2 regions of the Thalassotalea castellviae genome follow, and region 1 is predicted to be linked to the other one. Evidence: predicted binding sites of a transcription regulator. Region 1 holds the regulator's gene; the other holds the start of a gene.
What was found. Region 1 encodes NrdR, which represses ribonucleotide reductase genes. Its sites were predicted from a motif close to AAACACNANATNTNGTGTTT; they were not measured.

Region 1 (7,766 bases):
TTCAAGCTTTGTTAAAACAAACGAAACGCCGTACTACTTGGGCAAAAACTTGTTTTGCTTTAAATATCCTCGCTACTGCAGGGTTATTTATTTCATTTTTTTATGGTGTCATAATTGGCGAGTTTGGCACGCCATGGAATCTATATCTAGGTGGTGCCGGACTTATGTCGCTTATTTTTGTGTATTACGAAATGAAAATTCGGGCAAAAACATGGCGCCAAATTAGTGATAGTCCAGATCAAGCCATAGAAAACGCCTTAGCAGGCTGTGAATCTTCAATGAAATATATGTCGTTAACTAAATGGTCTTGTCTTCCTTTTGGTGTTTTAGCCAATTGGTTTGTGTACTCTGTCGGTAAAGAAGGCGACAAACCTATGTTGGGGGCATTGATATTTATTAATGTCTTTATTGCGGTAATGTTTTTAATCACAGAGTTAATTCATCGAAAACGTAAAAAAGAGTTCAAAGAGCTCAATGCAAAGATTTCAAACTTATAACGGAATACTCATAAGAAAGATAAATTAAATTCGGGATAACTATTGATAGCTGTGTTTTATTTGTTGTTCTTTGGTTTTTTATTCGATATATTATCTTCAAGACGAATTAGATTTCGTTATTAAAAACTTTTACCGCATTTTAACCAATACTCACTGGAATAGCTCAGTACAAAATGAGCTAATTCAAGTGGGTTTTTACATGTACAAATGAGCCTCTTTAGGGCAGAATGTGCGGCATTAAAATTGAACTTAACAAGATAGCCTGTTGGTTTAGCTGCTGGCTCATTACTTGAGGATAAAATATGTTTACACGTGATATGAATATTGCTGATTTTGACCCTGAATTATATCAGGCAATGAGTAGTGAAGTGGTGCGTCAAGAAGAACACATTGAGCTAATCGCTTCAGAAAACTACTGTAGCCCACGAGTGTTAGAAGCACAAGGTTCGCAATTAACCAATAAATATGCTGAAGGTTACCCAGGTAAGCGTTATTACGGTGGTTGTGAATATGTGGATGTTGCAGAGCAATTAGCTATCGATCGTGCGAAAGAATTATTTGGTGCTACTTACGCAAACGTTCAACCACATGCTGGTTCACAAGCCAATGCCGCTGTTTTCCAAGCATTAGTTAAGCCGGGCGGTAAAGTGTTAGGCATGAGCCTTGCTCATGGTGGCCATTTAACTCACGGTTCGCATGTTAACTTTTCTGGTAAGTCTTACGAAGCATTTCAATATGGCCTTCACCCAGAAACTGGTGATATCAATTATGAAGAACTTGAAGCATTAGCGCTTGAGCACAAACCAGAAATGATCATCGGCGGTTTCTCTGCATTCTCTGGTGTTGTAGATTGGGCACGTATGCGTGAAATTGCTGATAAAGTTGGCGCTTACTTTTTCGTTGATATGGCTCATGTTGCAGGTTTAATTGCTGCAGGTTTATACCCGAACCCAGTTCCTCATGCTCACGTCGTTACTACCACAACGCATAAAACATTAGCAGGCCCTCGCGGTGGTTTAATTATTTCAGGTTGTGATGATGAAGATGTTTATAAAAAATTAAACAGCGCGGTATTCCCAGGTGGCCAAGGTGGTCCTTTAATGCACATTATCGCGGCTAAAGCGGTAGCATTTAAAGAAGCGTTAGCGCCTGAGTTTAAGGTGTATCAACAAAACGTTTTAGATAACGCTAAAGCTATGGTTGCGGTACTTCAAGAACGTGGCTATAAAGTGGTTTCAAATGGTACAGAAAACCACTTGTTATTGCTTGATTTAATTGATAAAGATATTACGGGTAAAGACGCTGATGCCGCTTTAGGTCGTGCTCATATAACTGTAAATAAAAATTCAGTGCCAAATGATCCTCGTTCACCATTTGTAACTTCTGGTTTACGTTTAGGAACTCCAGCAATTACTCGTCGCGGTTTTGGTCTTGAAGAAACGAAAGCATTAACGGGTTGGATTTGTGATATTTTAGACGATATTAATAACGAAGAAACCATCGTCAAAGTACAAGAAAACGTGAAAGAATTATGCTCACGTTTCCCTGTTTATAAATAGCACGTCGATTGGCGTATTAATTGATAATAAGCTTAATTGCTATTAACGTTTTTATTATCAATGTATTTAGATTAAAATGGCCGCCTTAGCGGCCATTGTTATTTTTGCGCTGTAATAAAATTTTTGGAGCGTTTCATGTATTGCCCATTTTGCTCGGCTACCGATACTAAGGTGATTGATTCTCGACTGGTGTCTGACGGACATCAAATTCGCCGCCGTCGTGAGTGTGTAGCTTGTCAAGAGCGGTTTACAACCTTTGAATCTGCAGAATTAGTGATGCCTCGCATTATTAAACGAGATGGTTCAAGAGAGCCTTTCAATGAAGATAAAATGCGCAGTGGTTTAGTTCGCGCGTTAGAAAAACGACCTGTAAGCGTTGAGCAAGTTGAATTGTCTATCAATAAAGTGAAGTCGCAAATGCGGGCAACAGGCGAACGTGAAATTAGTAGCGAACTGTTAGGCAATATTATTATGGGGCAATTGAAAGACCTCGATAAAGTCGCCTATGTAAGGTTTGCTTCTGTGTATCGCTCATTTGAAGATGTGAAAGAGTTTGGTGAAGAAATTGCCCGACTTGGCAGCGATAAATAATGCGCTAATTTGGCAAACATATTCCATATGAAGAATACATTTACTCCATCAGATCATCAATTTATGGCAAAAGCTATACGATTGGCTGAACGCGGAATTTATACGACATCACCAAATCCGAGAGTTGGTTGTGTGATCGTTAATCATGGTCAAATTGTCGGAGAAGGCTTTCATGAAAAAGCGGGTCAAGGACACGCTGAAGTACATGCGTTAGCAATGGCGGGTACAAATGCACAAGGTGCAACGGCTTATGTGACGTTAGAGCCTTGTTCACATGTTGGTCGAACTCCACCTTGTGCAAACGCTTTGATTGATGCCGGCGTTAGTAAAGTCATTGCCGCTATGGTTGACCCAAATCCTCATGTTTCTGGTCGAGGGCTAGCTTTGCTTGAACAGGCAGGCATTGAAACTTATTCGGGTTTACTTGAACAAGACGCAAAAGCGTTAAATTTAGGTTTTATTAACCGAATGACTTTAGGTTTTCCTTATGTGCGCTGTAAACTTGCCGCAAGTCTTGATGGTAAAACAGCAATGGCGAGTGGTGAGAGTCAATGGATCACGTCCAAATCAGCACGCCAAGATGTACAAAAATTAAGGGCACAAAGTTGTGCCGTAATTACCGGAGCGGACTCTGTTTTAGTTGATAATGCTCGAATGAATGTTCGATGGTCAGAGTTAGGTGATGCGCGGTTACATTACAAAGAGCAAGCAGTTAGACAACCGGTACGCGTGGTCATCGATACGAAAAATCGTTTAACGCCTGATTTAGCTTTTTTCTCAGAGGCCTCGCCAATTTTATTAATCAGAACTAGCATTGAAAATAATCATCAGTGGCCTCATTTTGTAGAAGAAGTGATCTTGCCAAAAGCGTTGAATAACGAGCACGTTGATTTATCCGCCTTGTTAAATACATTAGCAAAAAAAGAGTATAATGAGGTATTAATTGAATCAGGCATGACCTTAGCCGGTGCTTTTATTGAACAAAACTTGGTTGATGAACTTGTGTTATATCAAGCACCCAAGCTGATGGGACATGAAGGAAAAGGCTTATTAAATATGCCTTTTGTGCAAGCGTTATCGCAAGCAAAAACACTTACCTTTTCAGACATTACTTTAGTCGGTGCTGACTTGAAAATCACCGCAAAATTTACCTAGCAATTATTAGAGACACTACATGTTTACTGGAATTATTGAAGCGGTTGGAAAAATTAAACAAGTTAATATCAGTGGTGACGGCGCGCGTATAACCATTGATACACAATCGTTGGATATGAGTGACGTTAAACTTGGTGACTCTATTGCGACAAATGGCATTTGTTTAACTGTGGTGGCGTTTGATCAACATAGCTTTACTGCCGATGTTTCTAATGAAACATTAACTCGAACGGGCTTTGCGCATTACGGTGTTAATCAACAGGTTAATTTAGAAAAAGCCATGCTACCGACCACTCGTTTTGGTGGTCATATCGTCTCTGGTCACGTTGATGCCGTTGCAACAGTCAATTCGATAAAGCAAAACGGAAACAGTATTGAATATTGGCTCAGCATGTCAGAAGAAATTGCGCCTTATATCGCTGAAAAAGGCTCGATTACTATTGATGGCGTAAGTCTAACGGTAAATAGTTTAACGCAAGACCAATTTAGGCTGACAATTGTACCGCATACCAGTGAACAAACTATTATGCCAAGTTATCAAGTTGGCAGTAAAGTGAATATAGAAGTTGACGTAATGGCTCGCTATATTGAGCGATTATTATTGAAAAAAAGTAATACCCAACAAGCGCCTTCTGGCGTAACAGAAGCTTTGTTAATACAAAGTGGCTTTCTTAAAGGTTAGAAAGAGAAATTAAGAGGAAATCATGAATTTACACTCTCCAAAAGAGATCATCGAAGATATCAAACAAGGTAAAATGGTTATCTTGATGGACGATGAAGATCGTGAAAACGAAGGCGATTTTATTATGGCCGCGGAGTTAGTGACTCCTGAAGCGATAAACTTTATGGCTACTCATGGCCGTGGCTTAATTTGTATGCCGATGTCCGTTGAGCACTGTAAAAAACTTAATTTACCGTTAATGGTCGATAAAAATGATGCGCAATTTTCTACTAACTTTACGGTATCAATAGAAGCTGCAGAAGGCGTTACTACTGGTATTTCGGCTGCAGATCGTGCAACTACTGTGCTTGCTGCAATCGGTAAAGACGCTAATCAGCATTCCATTGTACAACCAGGCCATATCTTTCCTTTAATGGCAAAAGATGGCGGAGTGTTAAATCGAGCGGGTCACACCGAAGCCGGTGTAGATTTAGCTCGTTTAGCAGGGTTAGAAGCCGCAGCCGTGATTGTTGAAATTTTAAATGAAGACGGCACTATGGCACGTCGTCCTGATCTAGAAGTTATTGCTCAAAAGCATGGCTTAAAAATGGGCACGATTGCTGATTTAATTGAATATAGAAATGCTAACGAAACTACCATCGAACGTATTTCTCAATGTAAACTACCAACGGCTTTTGGTGAGTTCGACTTAACAGTTTTTAAAGATACCATCGATGGTCAAGCGCATTTTGCCTTAACGAAAGGTGAAATTAACTCAGAGAAGCCTACGTTAGTTCGTGTTCATTTAGAAAATACTTTCCGCGATTTGCTCTTTAGTCAACGTGAAAGTGTTGCAAAATGGCCAATCGGCAATGCCTTAGAAAAAATTGGCCAAGAAGGCGGTGTATTAGTACTTCTAGGAAAACATGAATCACCAGAAGAGCTTATTGCGACGGTAACTAAGTACGCTAAATTAGATGCTGGTGAAACCGTGAAAGAAGTGCAACGACACGTCGGTTCAAGAAATGTAGGTGTTGGCTCACAAATTCTTTCTAATTTAGGGGTAGGGAAAATGCGTTTGTTGAGCTCTCAAGTGAAATATCATTCGTTATCAGGTTTTGGGTTAGAAGTGGTTGAATATATTTCTGAATAATTGTTCCGCCAGAAAAGCTCACAAAAAAACACGAGTTTACTCGTGTTTTTTTATCTATTTACATTCGCGATAACATCAGCTTATTTATGAATAAAGCTCGGCGGTTTTCTATGTTGTGTCGCTTGTTCATATGAAAAAGCGGCTTCAATTAATTTACCCTCTTGCAATTTACCCCCGATAAAAGAAATGCCAACGGGCAAGTGATGTACAAAGCCCATTGGAACGGTAATATGGGGATACCCTGAAATTGCTGCTGCACTCGATGCGGCACCTAAATAATGATCGCCGTTAATATGGTCTATTTTCCATGCTGGCCCTGTTGTTGGGGCTATCAGCAAATCTAAATTGTGCGTTTTAAGTAATAGATCTATGCCATTTTCTTGTGTCATTGTTTTTGAAGATGTTAGTGCCTCTAGATAGTCTTTATCTGTTAACGGACCTTTTTCATTGGCCATGATCATAATTTCTTGATCAAAGTAAGGCATTGCTAAACTTTTATTTTGCTGATTGTGATTAATTATATCCGTCAGTGATTTAGGTAACCCTTTGGCGGTATTGGCTAAATACTTATTTAAGTCGTTTTTAAATTCATATAATAAAACCGTAAATTCTGCTTCGCCCCACTTCTCCATATTCTCAAAATTTGTGTTATCGACGATAATAGCGCCTTGAGCCTTGATGGTTTCAATAGCTTGCTCAAATTGCGCATCTAACTTTTTATGATACCCCATCAAGTTTCTCACAACGCCTATACGTTTGCCTGATAATCCATCCGTTTTTAAATGAGAAAGGTAATCAATGGCAGAAGAGTTTGCCTCTGGGTCTTGTGGATCTTCGGCTACCATAGCACTGAGTAATATTACCGCATCAGTTACCGTGCGCGCCATTGGACCTGCAGTGTCTTGACTATGGGCAATAGGGATAATGCCGCTTCGACTTACCGTACCTAATGTTGGTTTAATGCCTACTATGCCATTTATTGCGGAAGGGCAAGTGACTGAACCATCCGTTTCAGTTCCAACCGCAACCGTTGCTAAGTTAGCGGCAATTGCAACGCCTGAGCCCGAGCTTGAACCACATGGGGAGGTGGTTAGATCATAAGGATTGAGAGTTTGTCCGTATAATCCGCTCCATCCGCTTGAAGAGGACGTAGAACGAAAATTTGCCCATTCACTTAAGTTAGTTTTTCCTAAAATTATTGCTCCCGCTTTTTTCAATTGTGTGACAAAAAAGGCGTTATTTTCTGGAAAATTGTTAGCTAATGCATGTGATCCTGCGGTATTAGCCATGTTGTCTAGGGTATCTATATTATCTTTTAATAATACTGGAATACCATGTAATGGCCCAACAAAACCGCGCTTAATAAATTGTTCGTCTAACGATTTGGCTTGTTGCAAAGCATGTTGATTTAATTGTGAGACAGCATTTAATGTCGCGTTGTTTTTATCAATTTTATTGATACGGTCAAGGTAAAATTGTACCAGTGCTACGCTGGTCAATTGTCCGTTTTTCATTTGTTGATGAAGATCATTAATTGTCTGTGCATCTCTTATATTAACTTGTGCAAAACAGAGATTACTGACGAAACATGTTACAAAGACCAATCCAAATAATTTGCGCATATGATAGAGCCAAATGATTACTGTAGTGGCTTTTATAACGTGAATTTTAGGCTTAGGTCTAGTGAAAATGTGGTAATGGAATAGATAAGCGTGGGCTGATGTGGAATTTTATTCTTACACTTGTCAGGAGTAACAGGAAAATCATTGGATTGATGACAAGAGATTCATCACTAACAGGGCAGATAAATAATCTATTTATGCTTTATCTCTTGGATGCATGTATATAAAAAATGCCTCATTTGTTAGGTGAAAACATTGTACCTAAATAGTGTGATTTACCACTATTTAGGCTTCATACATTACTTGAAATGACAAATATCTTACTGGGTAAATGCTTTTATTTTTTCAAGGATGCCCGTGCTGTCTAAGCCAAGTTCAAAGTGGATCTCTTGTTGAGTACCATGCTTGATGAAGGAGTCAGGTAAACCAATATTTAATACTTTAATGGCATGGGCTTGACTCAATACGTATTCATTCACAGCAGAGCCAGCACCACCTGCAATGGCATTATCTTCTACCGTGACTAAA
Region 2 (7,766 bases), on a different contig from region 1:
TTATAGAAAGAACTTTGATCGACATAATCATAGATAAGTTGAGCTTTACGTTGATTAATGCTTTCAATAGCGCTAACACCACCTACACTTTTTAACCATTCAAATACTAAACCTGCTAAGTACCACGCGTAAGTTGGTGGAGTGTTATACATTGAGTCATTATCGGCACTGGTTTTATAATTCATAATACAAGGAGTCTCTTGACGAGCCTTACCTAATAAATCTTCCCGCACGATAACGATGGTTAACCCTGAAGGTCCGATATTTTTTTGCGCGCCTGCGTAAATTACCCCAAACTTACTGACATCGATTTGATGAGATAAAATTGTCGATGACATATCTGCTACAAGAGGAATATCACCAAAATCAGGAATATCGAACACTTCAATGCCGTCAACGGTTTCATTCGGGCAATAATGAACATAAGCAGAATCTTTGGATATGTCCCATTGAGCGGAAGGTTTTACAACTTTTTTACCGTCAATTTCTTCTACAACATTCAGTACATTTATTTCACCAAAATTTTCAGCTTCTTTTGCCGCGGCTTTCGACCAAGAGCCAGAAACAACATAATCAGCTTTACCACCTACAGGTAATAAATTTAAGGGAACGGCTGAAAACTGTCCTCGACCACCGCCGTGACAAAAAAGCACCTTGTAGTTTTGTGGGATGGCCATTAATTCACGTAAATTATTCTCCGCTTCATCAGCCAGTGCCATAAAATCTTTACTTCGATGACTTAACTCCATGACTGAACAGCCCGTATCTTGCCAATTAATAAACTCTTGTTGAGCTTTCTTCATCACTTGGGTGGGTAACATTGCGGGACCAGCACAAAAATTATAGACAACAGACATGAGAAACTAAAACCTTAATAATAAAATATAAAATGAATATGTGTTTTTTACACAAAAAAATAGGCGGTTAACACCGCCTATTTTTCTGGTTTGCAGTGTTAACTATTCGTTTTCACCATCACTGAGATTTTCATCATTCTCAGGATCAGGTGTTTGTTCCGATGACGGTTCTTCAGTTGAAGTTTCAGGTGTTTCACCCTCTGTTACTTCACCTTCAATAATTGAGTCATCTTCTTCAATTTCATCAATGCGTTGTAACGCGACAACATGTTCTTCTTCCGTTGTGCGGATTATACGAACACCTTGCGTATTACGACCAATGATACTTACTTCATTAACGCGGGTACGAACTAAAGTACCGTTATCAGTGATTAACATGATCTCATCAAGATCTTCCACTTGTACAGCACCAACAACAGGACCGTTTCGATCACTGACTTTAATTGACACGACACCTTTGGTTGCACGACTTTTCGCTGGATATTCAGCTAAATCAGTACGTTTGCCGTAACCATTTTGCGTGATAGTCAAAATGGCGCCATCGTTCTTAGGAACAATCAGTGAAACAACTTTCTGTTCGCCTTCAAGCTTGATACCACGAACACCCGTTGCTGTACGTCCCATCGCTCTTAACGCATGAATTTCTTCACCGGTTTCAGGGTCAATTTTCACTTCACCTGTTTCGCTATCTCGAGCTTTTTCATTGAAACGAACCACTTTACCCGCATCTGAGAACAACATAATGTCATTTTCACCATTGGTGATATCAACACCAATTAAAGTGTCATCATCGCGTAAATTCAAGGCAATAATACCGTTAGCACGTTGATTAGAATAAGCTGTTAAAGGCGTTTTCTTAACTGTACCAGAAGCAGTTGCCATGATAATAAACTTATCATCTTCGTATTCACGTACCGGTAAAATAGCCGTGATACGTTCGTTTTCTTCAAGAGGTAATAAATTAACAATTGGACGACCACGTGCCGTTCTACTTGCTAATGGTAATTGGTAAACTTTCAACCAATATAACTTACCGCGATTTGAAAAACATAAAATAGTGTCATGCGTATTGGCAACTAATAAACGTTCGATGAAGTCTTCTTCTTTCATCTTCGTTGCCGCTTTACCTTTACCACCTCGACGTTGCGCTTGGTAATCGGATAATATTTGATATTTTACGTAGCCTTCACTTGAAAGCGTAACGACCACATCTTCTTCACAAATTAAGTCTTCTAAAGATAAATCATGTGACGCATTGGTAATTTCGGTACGACGTTCATCGCCAAACTCATCTCGAATTAATTCTAATTCTTCGCGGATAACTTCCATTAAACGCTCTGGGCTAGCAAGAATATGCATTAATTCACCAATAAGGTCTAATAACGCTTTGTACTCACTTAGAATTTTTTCGTGTTCCATGCCTGACAATTTATACAATTGTAAATCAACAATTGCTTTTGCTTGTTCAGCCGTTAAATAATACAAACCTTCACGAATGCCATATTGTGGCTCTAACCACTCAGGACGTGCAGCGTCAGTACCGGCACTTTCAAGCATGCCACTAACATTTCCAAGTTCCCAACCTTGAGCAATTAATTTTTCTTCGGCTTCTTTACGGTTACTTGATTCTTTAATCAACTTAATTATAGGGTCGATGTTCGCTAACGCTATCGACAAACCTTCTAAGATATGCGCGCGGTCACGTGCTTTACGTAATTCGAAAATCGTACGACGAGTGACGACTTCACGACGATGAAGCACAAACGCTTCAAGCATTTCTTTTAAGTTAAATAATTTAGGTTGGCCATTAGTTAATGCCACCATATTTAAGCCAAAAGACACTTGCATTTGAGTCAGTTTGTATAAGTTATTTAAAACCACTTCACCGACATCACCACGTTTTACTTCAATGACCATACGCATGCCGTCTTTATCAGACTCATCACGTAACGCAGAAATACCTTCTAAACGTTTTTCTTTAACAAGCTCAGCCATTTTTTCAATTAAACGAGCTTTGTTCACCTGATAAGGAAGTTCATGTACTACGATGGTTTCTTTGCCTGAGTTTTCATTGACTTCAATTTCAGCACGGGCACGAATTTTTATTTTACCGCGACCGGTTTTATAAGCTTCTTCTATGCCAGCTCGGCCACTGATAATACCTGACGTAGGGAAATCAGGACCTGGAATATGGGTTAACAACTCATCAATGGTAATATCGCTATTTTCAATTAACGCTAAACAGCCATTAATCACTTCGGTTAAATTGTGTGGCGGAATATTAGTCGCCATACCAACCGCGATACCAGAAGAACCATTCACCAATAAAGCAGGAATGCGTGTAGGCATCACCGCTGGAATATGTTCAGTACCATCATAGTTAGGTACAAAGTCTACCGTTTCTTTATCAAGATCAGCCAAAATTGAATGAGATATTTTGTTCATTCTAATTTCGGTGTAACGCATTGCGGCTGCAGAATCACCGTCAACAGAGCCAAAGTTACCTTGACCGTCAACTAACATGTAACGCATGGAGAAATCTTGTGCCATGCGAACAATAGTATCGTATACAGCAGTATCACCATGTGGGTGATATTTACCGATTACATCACCAACCACACGGGCTGATTTTTTGTAAGGTTTGTTATAGTCATTACCTAAAACATTCATCGCAAAAAGAACTCGGCGATGCACTGGTTTTAAACCATCTCGAACGTCAGGTAACGCTCGTCCTACAATTACGCTCATTGCATAATCTAAATAGGAGCTTTTAAGCTCATCTTCAATATTGACTGGTGCAATATTTTTTGCCAGATCGGTCATATAACGACGGTATCCCTAAATGTGAATTTGGAAATTATTATTGTTAAAATCGCAGCGATATTATCATAAAAAACAATGAGACTATACTGCTTTATAACATCACATTCTGCTTTGGTTAGCGATGTAATTCAAGTGATAATTTTAAACAAAGTGATTTAAGATAAAAACCCTGGGATAAACCGAATACTTACCAATTTAGTTCAATTTATTCATAGAGTTAAATAAATGGTCGATAATTAAACAATCCGGATACAATTACGATTTAAGATTTATTAAACTAACTTTTTCATTTACTAGTCGAATTAATCTCTTTGGTTTAGAATGCATTTCATCTTTATTTGAATGTCTCTGCATATGTCTAATCAACAAAACGTAAATCAAGAAGAAATTGCTAAGTTTGAAAAAGTAGCCAGCCAATGGTGGGAATTAGATGGCGATTTTAAACCCTTACATCAAATCAATCCTTTAAGACGACAGTTTATCATTCAGCATGCCCAAAACATTTATGGTAAAACGATAATAGATGTTGGTTGTGGGGGCGGTATTCTGGCGGAGAGTTTAGCGAAATTAGGTGCTCAGGTAACTGGTATAGATATGGGAGAAGAGCCTTTAAATGTAGCAAAACTTCACGCCCTTGAAGCCAATGTTAAAGTAAACTATGAAAAAATTACTGCTGAAGAGAAAGCAGAACATCATCCAGAATTTTTCGATGTGGTTACCTGTATGGAAATGCTCGAACATGTTCCTGATCCTGCCTCTATTATTCAAGCTTGCAGTAAGATGGTGAAACCAGGCGGTTACGTATTCTTCTCTACATTAAATAAAACCATCAAGTCTTATTTATTAGCGATAGTTGCTGCAGAAAAAGTGTTTAAGTTGGTGCCTGATGGTACGCATGACCATGCACATTTTATTCGCCCCTCACAATTAATAAGTTGGGCCGAAGCAAATGATTTAAAATGTATTGATGCTGCAGGTATTCATTACAATCCGTTAACCGAAAATCATAAATTAATTGAATCATTAGACGTCAACTATATTTTATGTTGTCAAAAGGTTTAACCATGACGATAAAAACACCAAGCGATGTCCTCAACAATACCCAAGCGGTACTCTTTGATCTTGACGGTACTTTATTAGATACCGCCAATGATTTAGGTGAAGCATTAAATTTTGTATTGCGTAAATATCATTTACCCGAGGTCCCACAAGCGATTTATCGACCCGTCGCTTCAGATGGTGCATTAGGCTTATTAACTTTAGGCTTTAATTCACAATTGAAAAACTATGATTATGATGTATTAAGAACACAGTTTTTGAATTTTTATCAAGAAAATATTGCTCGACAGACTTGTTTATATCCTGGTGTGACCGAGTTATTAACCCGTTTAAATACCGACAATATCCCTTGGGGAATAGTAACCAATAAGCCCGAGGGTTTAACAAAACAATTACTGCCCTCTTTCAATGAACTTGAGCAATGTGCAGTTATGGTAGGGGGCGATACTTTACCGCAAAGAAAACCAGATCCTGAACCTTTATTTTATGCATGCGAAACCATAAAAGTTGATCCAAAGCACTGTCTTTATGTTGGCGATGCCATAAGAGATATAGAAGCAGGTAATCGAGCAGGTATGAAAACATTCGTTGCACAATGGGGATATATTAAATCCACAGATAATATTCATGAGTGGCAAGCAGATTACATTCTAAAATCCCCACAAGATTTATTATTGATTAGATAATCGACAACTGACTACTTATAAAGCAATTACTGTAAATGATTGAATTAAAAAGATAATTTAAATCATATTACCAAACGTAATATAGATAGTAAAATTATCACTAAAATAAATATACTGATGTTTTCGTGATAAAAAAAAATGTAAAAAGATATTGCGTTTCGCAAAAATCAAATTGAAAAGACCATACTAAGTTAGTTGTCACTAACATAGATTTAAACGGGTTTATCTAGAGCAAAATATCGCCTTTTTTAGTGCTTGCAATAAAGCTTAAACCTCATTATCTTGTGATCAGTTTTATGTTTACACCCAAGATGTAGTGCATTGCTGAATTTTGCCCATCTTCCGTAAATATCCACCTAAATAATTAAAACAATAAAATTAATAAACAGGTTTTTCATGACTAACAATCTTTTTGTAACCAAGCGTAACGGCGAAAAAGAACCCATCGATTTAGAGAAAATTCACCAAGTTATCGCTTGGGCTGCTGAAGACTTAGATAATGTATCTGTCTCGCAGGTAGAACTGAAATCTCATATTCAATTTTATGACGGTATTAAAACCGAAGATATTCATGAAACCATCATCAAAGCAGCAGCTGATTTAATTTCAGAAGAGACTCCTGACTATCAGTTTTTGTCTGCACGTTTAGCGATATTCCATTTACGGAAAAAAGCTTACGGTCAATTTGAGCCACCTAAATTATATCCTCATGTGGTGAATCTTGTTGAATCAGGAAAATATGATCAACATTTGCTTGCCGATTATACGCAAGAAGAATTCGAACAAATGGAAAGCTTTTTAGATCACCGCCGAGATTTAAATTTTAGCTACGCGGCCGTTAAGCAACTAGAAGGTAAATATCTAGTTCAAAACCGCGTAACTGGTGAAATTTACGAAAGCGCTCAATTTTTGTATATATTGGTCGCCGCTTGTTTATTTGCAAAATACCCTCAAGAGACGCGTTTAAGCTATATCGAAGGTTTTTATAACGCAATCTCAACATTTAAAATTTCATTACCAACGCCAATAATGGCTGGGGTAAGAACACCTACCCGCCAGTTTTCTTCATGTGTTTTAATTGAGTGTGGTGATAGTTTAGATTCGATTAATGCCGCCTCAAGCTCAATTGTTAAATATGTATCTCAACGTGCTGGTATTGGTATTAATGCGGGAAGAATTCGCGCATTAGGTAGCTCTATTCGAAATGGTGAAGCGTTTCACACAGGTTGTATCCCTTTTTATAAACACTTTCAAACAGCGGTTAAAAGCTGTTCTCAAGGCGGTGTACGTGGTGGTGCTGCTACCCTATTTTACCCACTTTGGCATTTAGAAGTTGAAAGTTTACTGGTACTAAAAAATAACCGTGGTGTTGAAGAAAACCGTGTTCGTCACTTAGATTACGGCGTTCAGTTTAATAAAGTCATGTATCAACGATTAATCAAAGGTGAATCCATTACGTTATTTAGTCCAAGTGATGTACCTGGTTTATATGATGCCTTTTTCGAAGATCAAGATGAATTTGAACGTTTATATTTACAATATGAAGCGGATGACTCTATTCGTAAAAAGTGCATTAAAGCAATTGAATTATTTACGTTATTTGCTCAAGAGCGTGCAAGTACAGGTCGTATTTATTTACAAAATGTTGATCACTGTAATACTCATAGCCCATTTAATCCAGAAGTTGCGCCAATTAGACAAAGTAACCTTTGTTTAGAGATTGCCTTACCAACGAAACCATTAAATGACATTAATGATCCCGAAGGTGAAATAGCCCTTTGTACGTTATCAGCGTTCAATTTAGGTGCGATTGAAAGCTTAGATGAATTAGAAGGTTTAGCCGATTTAGCTGTGCGAGCATTAGATAATTTATTAGATTATCAAGATTACCCAATGCCAGCCGCTGAAAATGCAACTTTTGGCCGAAGAACCTTAGGTATAGGTGTGATAAATTACGCTTATTACTTAGCAAAAAATGGTGTTTTTTACTCAAACGGGAGTGCGAATAACTTAACGCACAGAACATTTGAAGCCATTCAGTTCTATTTATTACAAGCATCAAATAAGTTAGCCATCGAACAAGGCGCTTGTCCTAAGTTCAATGAAACTCGTCTGTCGCAAGGTATTTTACCTATCGATACTTATAAAAAAGAAATCGATAATATCACTGGCGAGCCTTTACATTTAGATTGGGAAGGATTACGAGAAAACATTAAAAAACATGGTGTAAGAAATTCAACAGTTTCCGCTTTGATGCCGTCAGAAACATCATCGCAAATATCAAATGCCACCAACGGTATCGAGCCTCCTCGTGGTTTGATCAGCGTAAAAGCAAGTAAAG

Region 2: the regulator NrdR is predicted to act here: its motif matches at 5,728-5,747, upstream of nrdA (class 1a ribonucleoside-diphosphate reductase subunit alpha).

What each region holds. Positions count from the first base shown of each region.
Region 1 is NZ_JAVRIF010000002.1:388,321-396,086, reverse strand. It holds gene RM573_RS05480 (hypothetical protein) at 1-497, shown strand, start outside; gene glyA (serine hydroxymethyltransferase) at 800-2,056, shown strand; gene nrdR (transcriptional regulator NrdR) at 2,192-2,647, shown strand; gene ribD (bifunctional diaminohydroxyphosphoribosylaminopyrimidine deaminase/5-amino-6-(5-phosphoribosylamino)uracil reductase RibD) at 2,675-3,802, shown strand; gene RM573_RS05460 (riboflavin synthase) at 3,822-4,484, shown strand; gene ribBA (bifunctional 3,4-dihydroxy-2-butanone-4-phosphate synthase/GTP cyclohydrolase II) at 4,507-5,616, shown strand; gene RM573_RS05450 (amidase) at 5,697-7,238, opposite strand; gene dxs (1-deoxy-D-xylulose-5-phosphate synthase) at 7,559-7,766, opposite strand, start outside.
Region 2 is NZ_JAVRIF010000001.1:199,497-207,262, forward strand. It holds gene serC (3-phosphoserine/phosphohydroxythreonine transaminase) at 1-857, opposite strand, end outside; gene gyrA (DNA topoisomerase (ATP-hydrolyzing) subunit A) at 960-3,680, opposite strand; gene ubiG (bifunctional 2-polyprenyl-6-hydroxyphenol methylase/3-demethylubiquinol 3-O-methyltransferase UbiG) at 4,035-4,742, shown strand; gene RM573_RS00895 (HAD family hydrolase) at 4,745-5,425, shown strand; gene nrdA (class 1a ribonucleoside-diphosphate reductase subunit alpha) at 5,822-7,766, shown strand, end outside.